One region of the Halobacillus sp. 12SKB genome, then DNA from elsewhere that is predicted to be linked to it. Evidence: riboswitches for the same ligand, from Rfam matches in the RefSeq annotation. Region 1 holds a riboswitch; the other holds the start of a gene.

Region 1 (3,469 bases):
CTTCCTGTACACCTAATCGCTTTAACCCTTCCTGAGCTTTGGCAACGGATTGCCTTAGCTCATGTAAAGTGACGCTTCGTTGAACGCCTTCCTCATTTGCTTCATAGGCAACGATTCGATTAAGAGAACCGCGCAGCAGGTTTTCAGCGAAGTTCAACCGTGCTTCCGGAAACCAGATACTATCCGGCATGGAAGGACCTGGGACAAACACACGGTCTCCCTTTTCTCCGATAATTCCCGCATAATCCCACACCGCTGACCAAAATTCAGTAAGGTGGGAAACGGACCAGCGGTGGAACCGTTCGTAAGGGAAAAGCGGCTGGCCGGTATATTCAGCAAAAGCTTTGATATGCGATTGTTCTATTCGTTCGCTCGATGGTTCCCATAGGTAAGGGGAAGGCTGAGCTGTGATGGTTGTACTCATTGGGTTTGTCTCCTTTCGAGTTATGAATGAGGAACTTCAATTAAGATGGCCATTCCCTGGCCGCCACCGCCGCAAAGGGAAGCGATGCCTTTTCCTCCGCCGCGCCGTTTCAGTTCATGAGCAAGGGTCAAAACGAGCCGGAAGCCTGTGCCGCCTAATGGATGACCAAGAGCGATCGCGCCACCATTGACATTGACCCGGTCATAATCGATGCCAAGATCCCGGCAGCTCGCAATCACGACACTGGCAAAAGCTTCATTGATTTCAAATAGATCGATATCTTCGGTCGTCAATTGGTGTCTGTCTAATAGTTCCTGGATCGCTTGCGATGGTTTGGTTTGTAAACTCGGATCTGGTCCGGCAATCTCTGACCAGTCGATCATTTCGGCAAGAGGATTCTGTCCGAGTGATTCTGCTTTCTCTTTGGTGGTAACGATCCCAATACTCGCCCCGTCCGTCATTTGAGAAGCGTTGCCTGCCGTAATCGTGCCTTCATTGGAAAAGGCGGGGGAGAGGCTGGATAACTTTTCGACTGTCGTTTCTTTGCGGATGCCTTCATCTTCCCCGAGTAATCCTGTAAAAGGAGCGATTTCAGGTTGGAACCATCCTTTTTCCTGAGCAAGAGATGCTCGTTGCTGGGATAGAGCGGCATACTCATCCTGTTCCTCACGACTGATTTCGAAGGAGCGGTTTTTCTCATCGGTGAGAGCTCCCATCGAGACATCGGTTAAGGCGCACCATAAACCGTCGTTCAGTAACGTGTCTTTGAGGATGCTATGACCGAGTCCTGAAGAAGCACGTACAGGAGCGGTATGAGGAGCGTTCGTCATCGAGTCGAATCCACCGACGATGTATAATTCTCCCTCGTTCAATTGCAGCCTGCGGGAGGCATCCGCGATTGTAGCGATTCCTCCTAAGCAGACATTGTTCAATGTGATAGCGGGTGAACCGATGTCTACTCCTGACTTATAAGCGACTTGCCGGGCAGGGTTTTGGCCACCCCCAGCCTGGATTACTTGGGCAAGAAGCACACCATCCGCCTGTTTGACTATCGGATTTCTCTCAAGTAGAGCGTTTAGCGCGTGCGATCCAAGTTCTGCTGCGGATTTTTTCTTCAAAGCCCCTTTCCACTTTCCGAAAGGGGTACGGATGCCATCTAAAAGTACAGTACTCATCTATGTAGCCACTCCTTTTTCTAAAATAGAAAGAGCCCTCTTCACAAGAAATAAGAAGAGGGCTCTTGGCTCTTCTTATCTTCCAGGAACATCTCCTGCAGGAATTAGCACCTTATCAAGCTAATGCTTGATGGTTGCCGGGCGTCAACGGGCCAGTCCCTCTGCCTCTCTGGATAAGAAATAAGTATTTAATTGGAAAATATAAAACCTCTCTATCAAGGATAGAGAGGCTCGAGATTATGTAAATCTCTTATCTTCCTGAGCGTTCACTCAGTAGGATTTGGCACCATGCTATGAATATAGCGGTTGCCGGGTTTCACAGGGCCAGTCCCTCCACCTCTCTGGATAAGATGTTCTTTCGTTATTTGGTTAAGTGCCATGTTAGCAAGGGAAAGGATCAGTGTCAATGCATTTTATAGAAAAGTGTGAAAATTAATTTTATTTGGTGCCTAATCTCAAGCGTATTAGAAAACGAAAAGACAGCATAACAGCAGGGGGTTTCACTGGTGTTTCATATCTTTTTCGACTTTATATGTGATTATGTTTTTTGAAGCTTATGTGTTTGATCATTACCTAGGTTTGTTCTTAATTGTAAAAGTCGTTTTCTAGGATAAGCAGGAATTTGGATGAATCGTGTAGTAAATATGTAGTACAAGAATCTATTTTAATTCTTGTCATCCTCGCTATTCCTAACATTCAAAAGAACCTGACGAATGAATGCAGAAGCGAGGAAAGATTTCAAATAAGGGGGCATACACATGGCAGAAGTATCTTCGATGAAGCAGGCCGTTGATGTTTTACTTAAAAAGGGATTATCCAAGCGGGAGATCCTAACCAATGTAGATAACAGCCATTTCCCGTTTGAGGATGAAGAAGTTGTGATGACTTTTATTGATCTACAAATCGAGTGTTCCTCTGATGATGAATTTAACAAGTTGGTCGAGTATTTATATGGATTTAATTTGAAACAATAATAGATTCCCCCTCCACCTTTTTACAACTTAACTCAAAGTGTAAGGAAACTGTAGGAAAGCGAAGTACTATGGTTTAATAGGTGTTGTTGGCTTCTCTAATCGTATTAGCGAACTGAAGGATGGCGTAGTATCGAACTCCTTGTGGGTGATACTACGCTATTTATTTTAGGTTTATTCATATGTATTGGTCTTCTAGATGACTTAAGGTCAGGAGGGATATTCACAGGAGGTAACTATATGATTAAAAAGATATTCTTTTACGTATTCATCATTTTCGCTCTTAGTGCTTGCAGCCAACACAGCGTAGCAGATGAAGCCCTTATCATACTAGAAGAGGTGCAAATCGCTATCACAGATCAAGGATTGGTTCTAGAGGATGCAGATTTACCAAGCTTCAATGCTTTCACTAGAGAGTTAAACGGTGTTTCGCCCGAAGCATTTTTTATAGATGGTGATACACTTTCTATTTATGTATTTCCATCTACAGATGAACGAAAAGAAGGAATGGATGATTTTGAAGAAAAATCAGCTGCAGCTGGAGTCGTTGAACACGAAAAGTACACGCATAAAAACATCTTGGTATTTTATGAACTTGGAAATGAGGAAGTGGATAGTAAACTAAAGTCAGCAATAAATGGATTAGAGTAATCTTAAAAATGATGAAATGGAAACAGCGTAGCATCCTATTTAGGGTGCTACGCTGTTTCTGTTGAGAAAGGGAATGTTTAAGGATTGTAATAATAATCAGGATCATTCATGAAACGGTCAAAGACATTCCATCCTTGTTGGTCTTTGACTTCATAGGTTGCTGTATTCGTGGCTGCTCCATTTTCAAAATTAATTTCCCAATCATTAATAAAGAATGACCAGGTTGAATTGTTATAAATAATGGTTTG
Region 2 (3,469 bases), 1.5 Mb from region 1:
CTTCAGGGCGGCTGAACGTTTTTGGCGGCTTTTCCCCTTTACGGAGCAATTCTCTCACTTTCGTCCCAGACAAAATCATGTGATGTTGTTTGTCATGCGGGCAGGTTTTATGTGAAGCCATCGATTCGCAGGCGTTGCAATAAAAGCTGTGTTCAAAGAAAAGTGGTGTGATGCCAAGTTCTCCATTTTCATAGTGGCTGAAGATTTTCTGAGCATCGTAAGTTCCATAATAATCCCCTACACCAGCGTGATCACGGCCGACAATGAAGTGAGAACACCCGAAATTCTTCCTGACGATGGCATGAAAGATGGCCTCCCGAGGGCCTGCATACCGCATCGCCGCGTTGAAAACAGCCAAGGTGACTCTTTCTTTTGGATAGTATTGATCAAGAAGGACTTGATAGCTCTTCATCCGGACATCACTCGGAATGTCATCGCTTTTCGTTTCACCCACCAATGGATTTAAGAACAATCCGTCCACCGTCTCCAGCGCAGCTTTTTGGATGTATTCGTGTGCTCTATGGACAGGATTCCGTGTTTGGAAGCCAACAACTTTTTTCCACCCAAGTTTTTGAAAAAGCTCTCTTGTTTCTTCCGGATCCAGATAGAATGTTTTTTCATGTTCGTAAGGAGGTCTTTGAAATACCTCGATTTCGCCTGCTGCATACCAATCTGCCCGTTTGTATAATTTGTTCACGCCAGGGTGCGCAGAATCTGTCGTTAAGTATACGCTTTGAGCTTCTTTTTCCTTATCCGGTTTAAACCGACCCGTTATGTTGATCGTCCCATACACGATACCGTCCTTGACCAACCGGGCTTTGTTTCCAAGCGTGCGTGCTTGTGCTGCTGTGATCGGGAGGGTAATAGGTATACTCCATGGGGTGCCATCCTTCAATCTCATCGTATCGACAACAGATTCATAGTCTTCCTTGTTCAAAAATCCTTTTAAAGGACTATAAGCACCGTTTGCAATTAATCCGACATCACTTAGGGCCATGGAATCAAGCTCGATGATATCTTCCGGCCACTCCTCTGGTTTCGTTTCCTTCCACCTGTTAACAAGTACACCACCGTGCGGGGTTATCATTGACATAATAATTCCTCCTTCATGAATGTTCCTCTCCCAAAGATTCCGTCGTGTGTAACCCACATTCAGATTTATTGAACCCTTTCCATCTTCCCGTCCTCCCATCATCGTCAGCAGGGGCGGTACATGGGATGCACCCCACACTCGGATAGTTTTGATCATGTAATTCATTGTAATCCAACCTATTTAATCGGATATATTGCCATACGTCTGCCCATGACCAGTGAATCAAGGGGCATACTTTGATGGATTTGAATCTCTCATCCTTATTTATAAAATTCGTTTTCTGACGACTGGGGGACTGTTCACGTCTGAGCCCAGACATCCATGCCGTTCTTCCCCTGAGGGCATCTTCGAGCGGTTTAATTTTACGAATGTAACAACATTGGTCAGGATTCCGTTTCCAAAGGGCGGAACCGTACTGCCCGGCTTGTTCTTCCAGCGTAATTTCAGGTTTTTTCATCCTTATGTTTAACTTCGGATACCTTTTTTTCACTTTTTCTATCAGTTGATAAGTTTCTTGAAAATGGAGATCTGTATCTAGGAAGACAACTTCAGCATCTGGTTTCTCCTTGGAAATCAAATCGATGAGAACGATCCCTTCTGCTCCGAAACTGCAGGCATACACAAGATCCTCATATTGAGTATAGGCCCAACGAATGACCTCCTCCGCTCCTTTCGTATCGTCGTCTTTCGGTTGATCACCTTTAAATGGATTTTCAAAAGATTGGTAGGTAACAGATGGTTGTTTCATTTCCTCCTCCTTTCTAAAAAGAAAAAATGCCTTTCTCCGCGATAAGAAGAAAGGCATTTACGAATAAACGTAAACTACATTCTCCTTATCTTCTCAAGTGCTTAACACTTGCTGGAATTGGCACAGTACCTGTATAGATCCGTTGCCGAGGCTTCAAAGGGCCAGTCCCTCCACCTCTCTAGATAAGAAAAGGTATGAAATTTTCTGAAAAACAAGTTGATACAAATCATATGCTCCATATCCTCATATGTCAATGCCTTTTCAGGAAAATCAAAAAAATTCTGATTTTTTATACTATATGATTGACAAACAAAACCATGTCCGTTAGTTTTAGAATTATTCTTCAATTACACATACAATCCTTATGAAGAGTCGGGGGAGGAACCTGGTCTGACGATCCCGCAGCAACCTGGAAAAGGTGCTCATTCCAGCAGCCAAAAGGCTGAAAGATAAGGTGTGGGTACTCCTCCTTCTTTCAGATGGGGGAGTTTTATTTTTTTGATTATAAAACCAAGTAAATACATAGGAATAATAAAATATCTTCAAAACATGGATTGATTAAAAGGAGTGGTGTATTTTGCATAAATTGACGATTTTTGCTTTTATTGGTTTTATAGCCCAATTAATGGATGGAGCACTTGGCATGGGTTTTGGACTCAGCTCATCAACCATCCTCCTATCGTACGGCCTTGCTCCTGCTGTAGCCTCGGCTTCTATTCATATGTCGCAGATTGCCACAACGGCTGTTTCGGGATTTTCCCACTATAAGTTTGGCAATATCGACAAACGACTTGTCATGTCGATCGCAATTCCTGGAGCCATCAGTGCCTTTTTAGGAGCAGCATTTTTAAGCTATATCCCAGGAGAATTCATAAGACCGTACATATCCATATTCCTACTCACACTAGGGGGTTATATCGTAGTTCGTTTTCTATGCTTCTCGAAAAAAACTCACGTTAAAGAAAAGAAGGCAGTAAACAAACGTTTCCTCTTGCCACTTGGAATAGCAGGAGGCTTTTTGGATAGCGTCGGCGGGGGAGGATGGGGACCGGTGAATACTCCCGCGCTTCTTTCTCAATCGGGAATCGCTCCTAGAAAAGTTATAGGAACGGTGGACACGAGCGAATTTCTGGTAACGATTTCTGCAACGGCTGGTTTCTTAATCTTTTTAGGGCACCATTCATTCAGCTGGCTGCTCATTGCCTCGTTCGTTATTGGTGGTGTTATAGCTGCACCCATTGCCGCCTGGCTTGTCAAAATCCTCCCTTCTGCTATTCTTGGAGTATTAGCTGGAGGTTTTATTATCCTTACCAATGCAAGGACTTTACTATCTTCTATCCAAGTCAGTAATTCGACTTTAACATTTGTCTACACTTCACTGATCTCCGGCTATCTCTTAGTTATCTTTGTATCAATAAGAAATCACCTTCGAGTCAAAGTGGTTCAAAAGCAAGCATAAAAAAACGCAGCTCCTGGAGCTGCGTTTCTGAACGACTTATTCTATTGAGAAGATATAGGAATATATCGGCTGTCCACCGTTGTGGATCTCCACTTCCAAATCTTCGTATGTTTCTTCAATGAATGACTCAAGTTCTGCAATCTCTTTTTCGTCGGCCTCTTCACCAGTT

Evidence for each region. Region 1 has a riboswitch for S-adenosylmethionine ahead of ACQ4XT_RS08535 (acetyl-CoA C-acyltransferase). Riboswitches for the same ligand answer to the same signal wherever they lie in the genome.
Region 2: it holds a riboswitch for S-adenosylmethionine, as region 1 does, so the genes downstream of both, ACQ4XT_RS16470 (phosphoadenylyl-sulfate reductase) here and ACQ4XT_RS08535 (acetyl-CoA C-acyltransferase) in region 1, are expected to answer to the same signal.

The regions. Positions count from the first base shown of each region.
Region 1 is NZ_JBRFWR010000001.1:1,768,385-1,771,853, forward strand. Features, by position in the region: gene ACQ4XT_RS08530 (acetoacetate--CoA ligase) at 1-424, opposite strand, end outside; gene ACQ4XT_RS08535 (acetyl-CoA C-acyltransferase) at 445-1,599, opposite strand; SAM riboswitch class I at 1,672-1,779, opposite strand; SAM riboswitch class I at 1,847-1,951, opposite strand; gene ACQ4XT_RS08540 (hypothetical protein) at 2,358-2,573, shown strand; gene ACQ4XT_RS08545 (hypothetical protein) at 2,811-3,221, shown strand; gene ACQ4XT_RS08550 (S-layer homology domain-containing protein) at 3,299-3,469, opposite strand, start outside.
Region 2 is NZ_JBRFWR010000001.1:3,301,172-3,304,640, forward strand. Features, by position in the region: gene sat (sulfate adenylyltransferase) at 1-1,093, opposite strand, end outside; gene ACQ4XT_RS16470 (phosphoadenylyl-sulfate reductase) at 1,107-1,841, opposite strand; SAM riboswitch class I at 1,924-2,030, opposite strand; SAM riboswitch class I at 2,201-2,297, shown strand; gene ACQ4XT_RS16475 (sulfite exporter TauE/SafE family protein) at 2,419-3,300, shown strand; gene fakA (fatty acid kinase ATP-binding subunit FakA) at 3,337-3,469, opposite strand, start outside.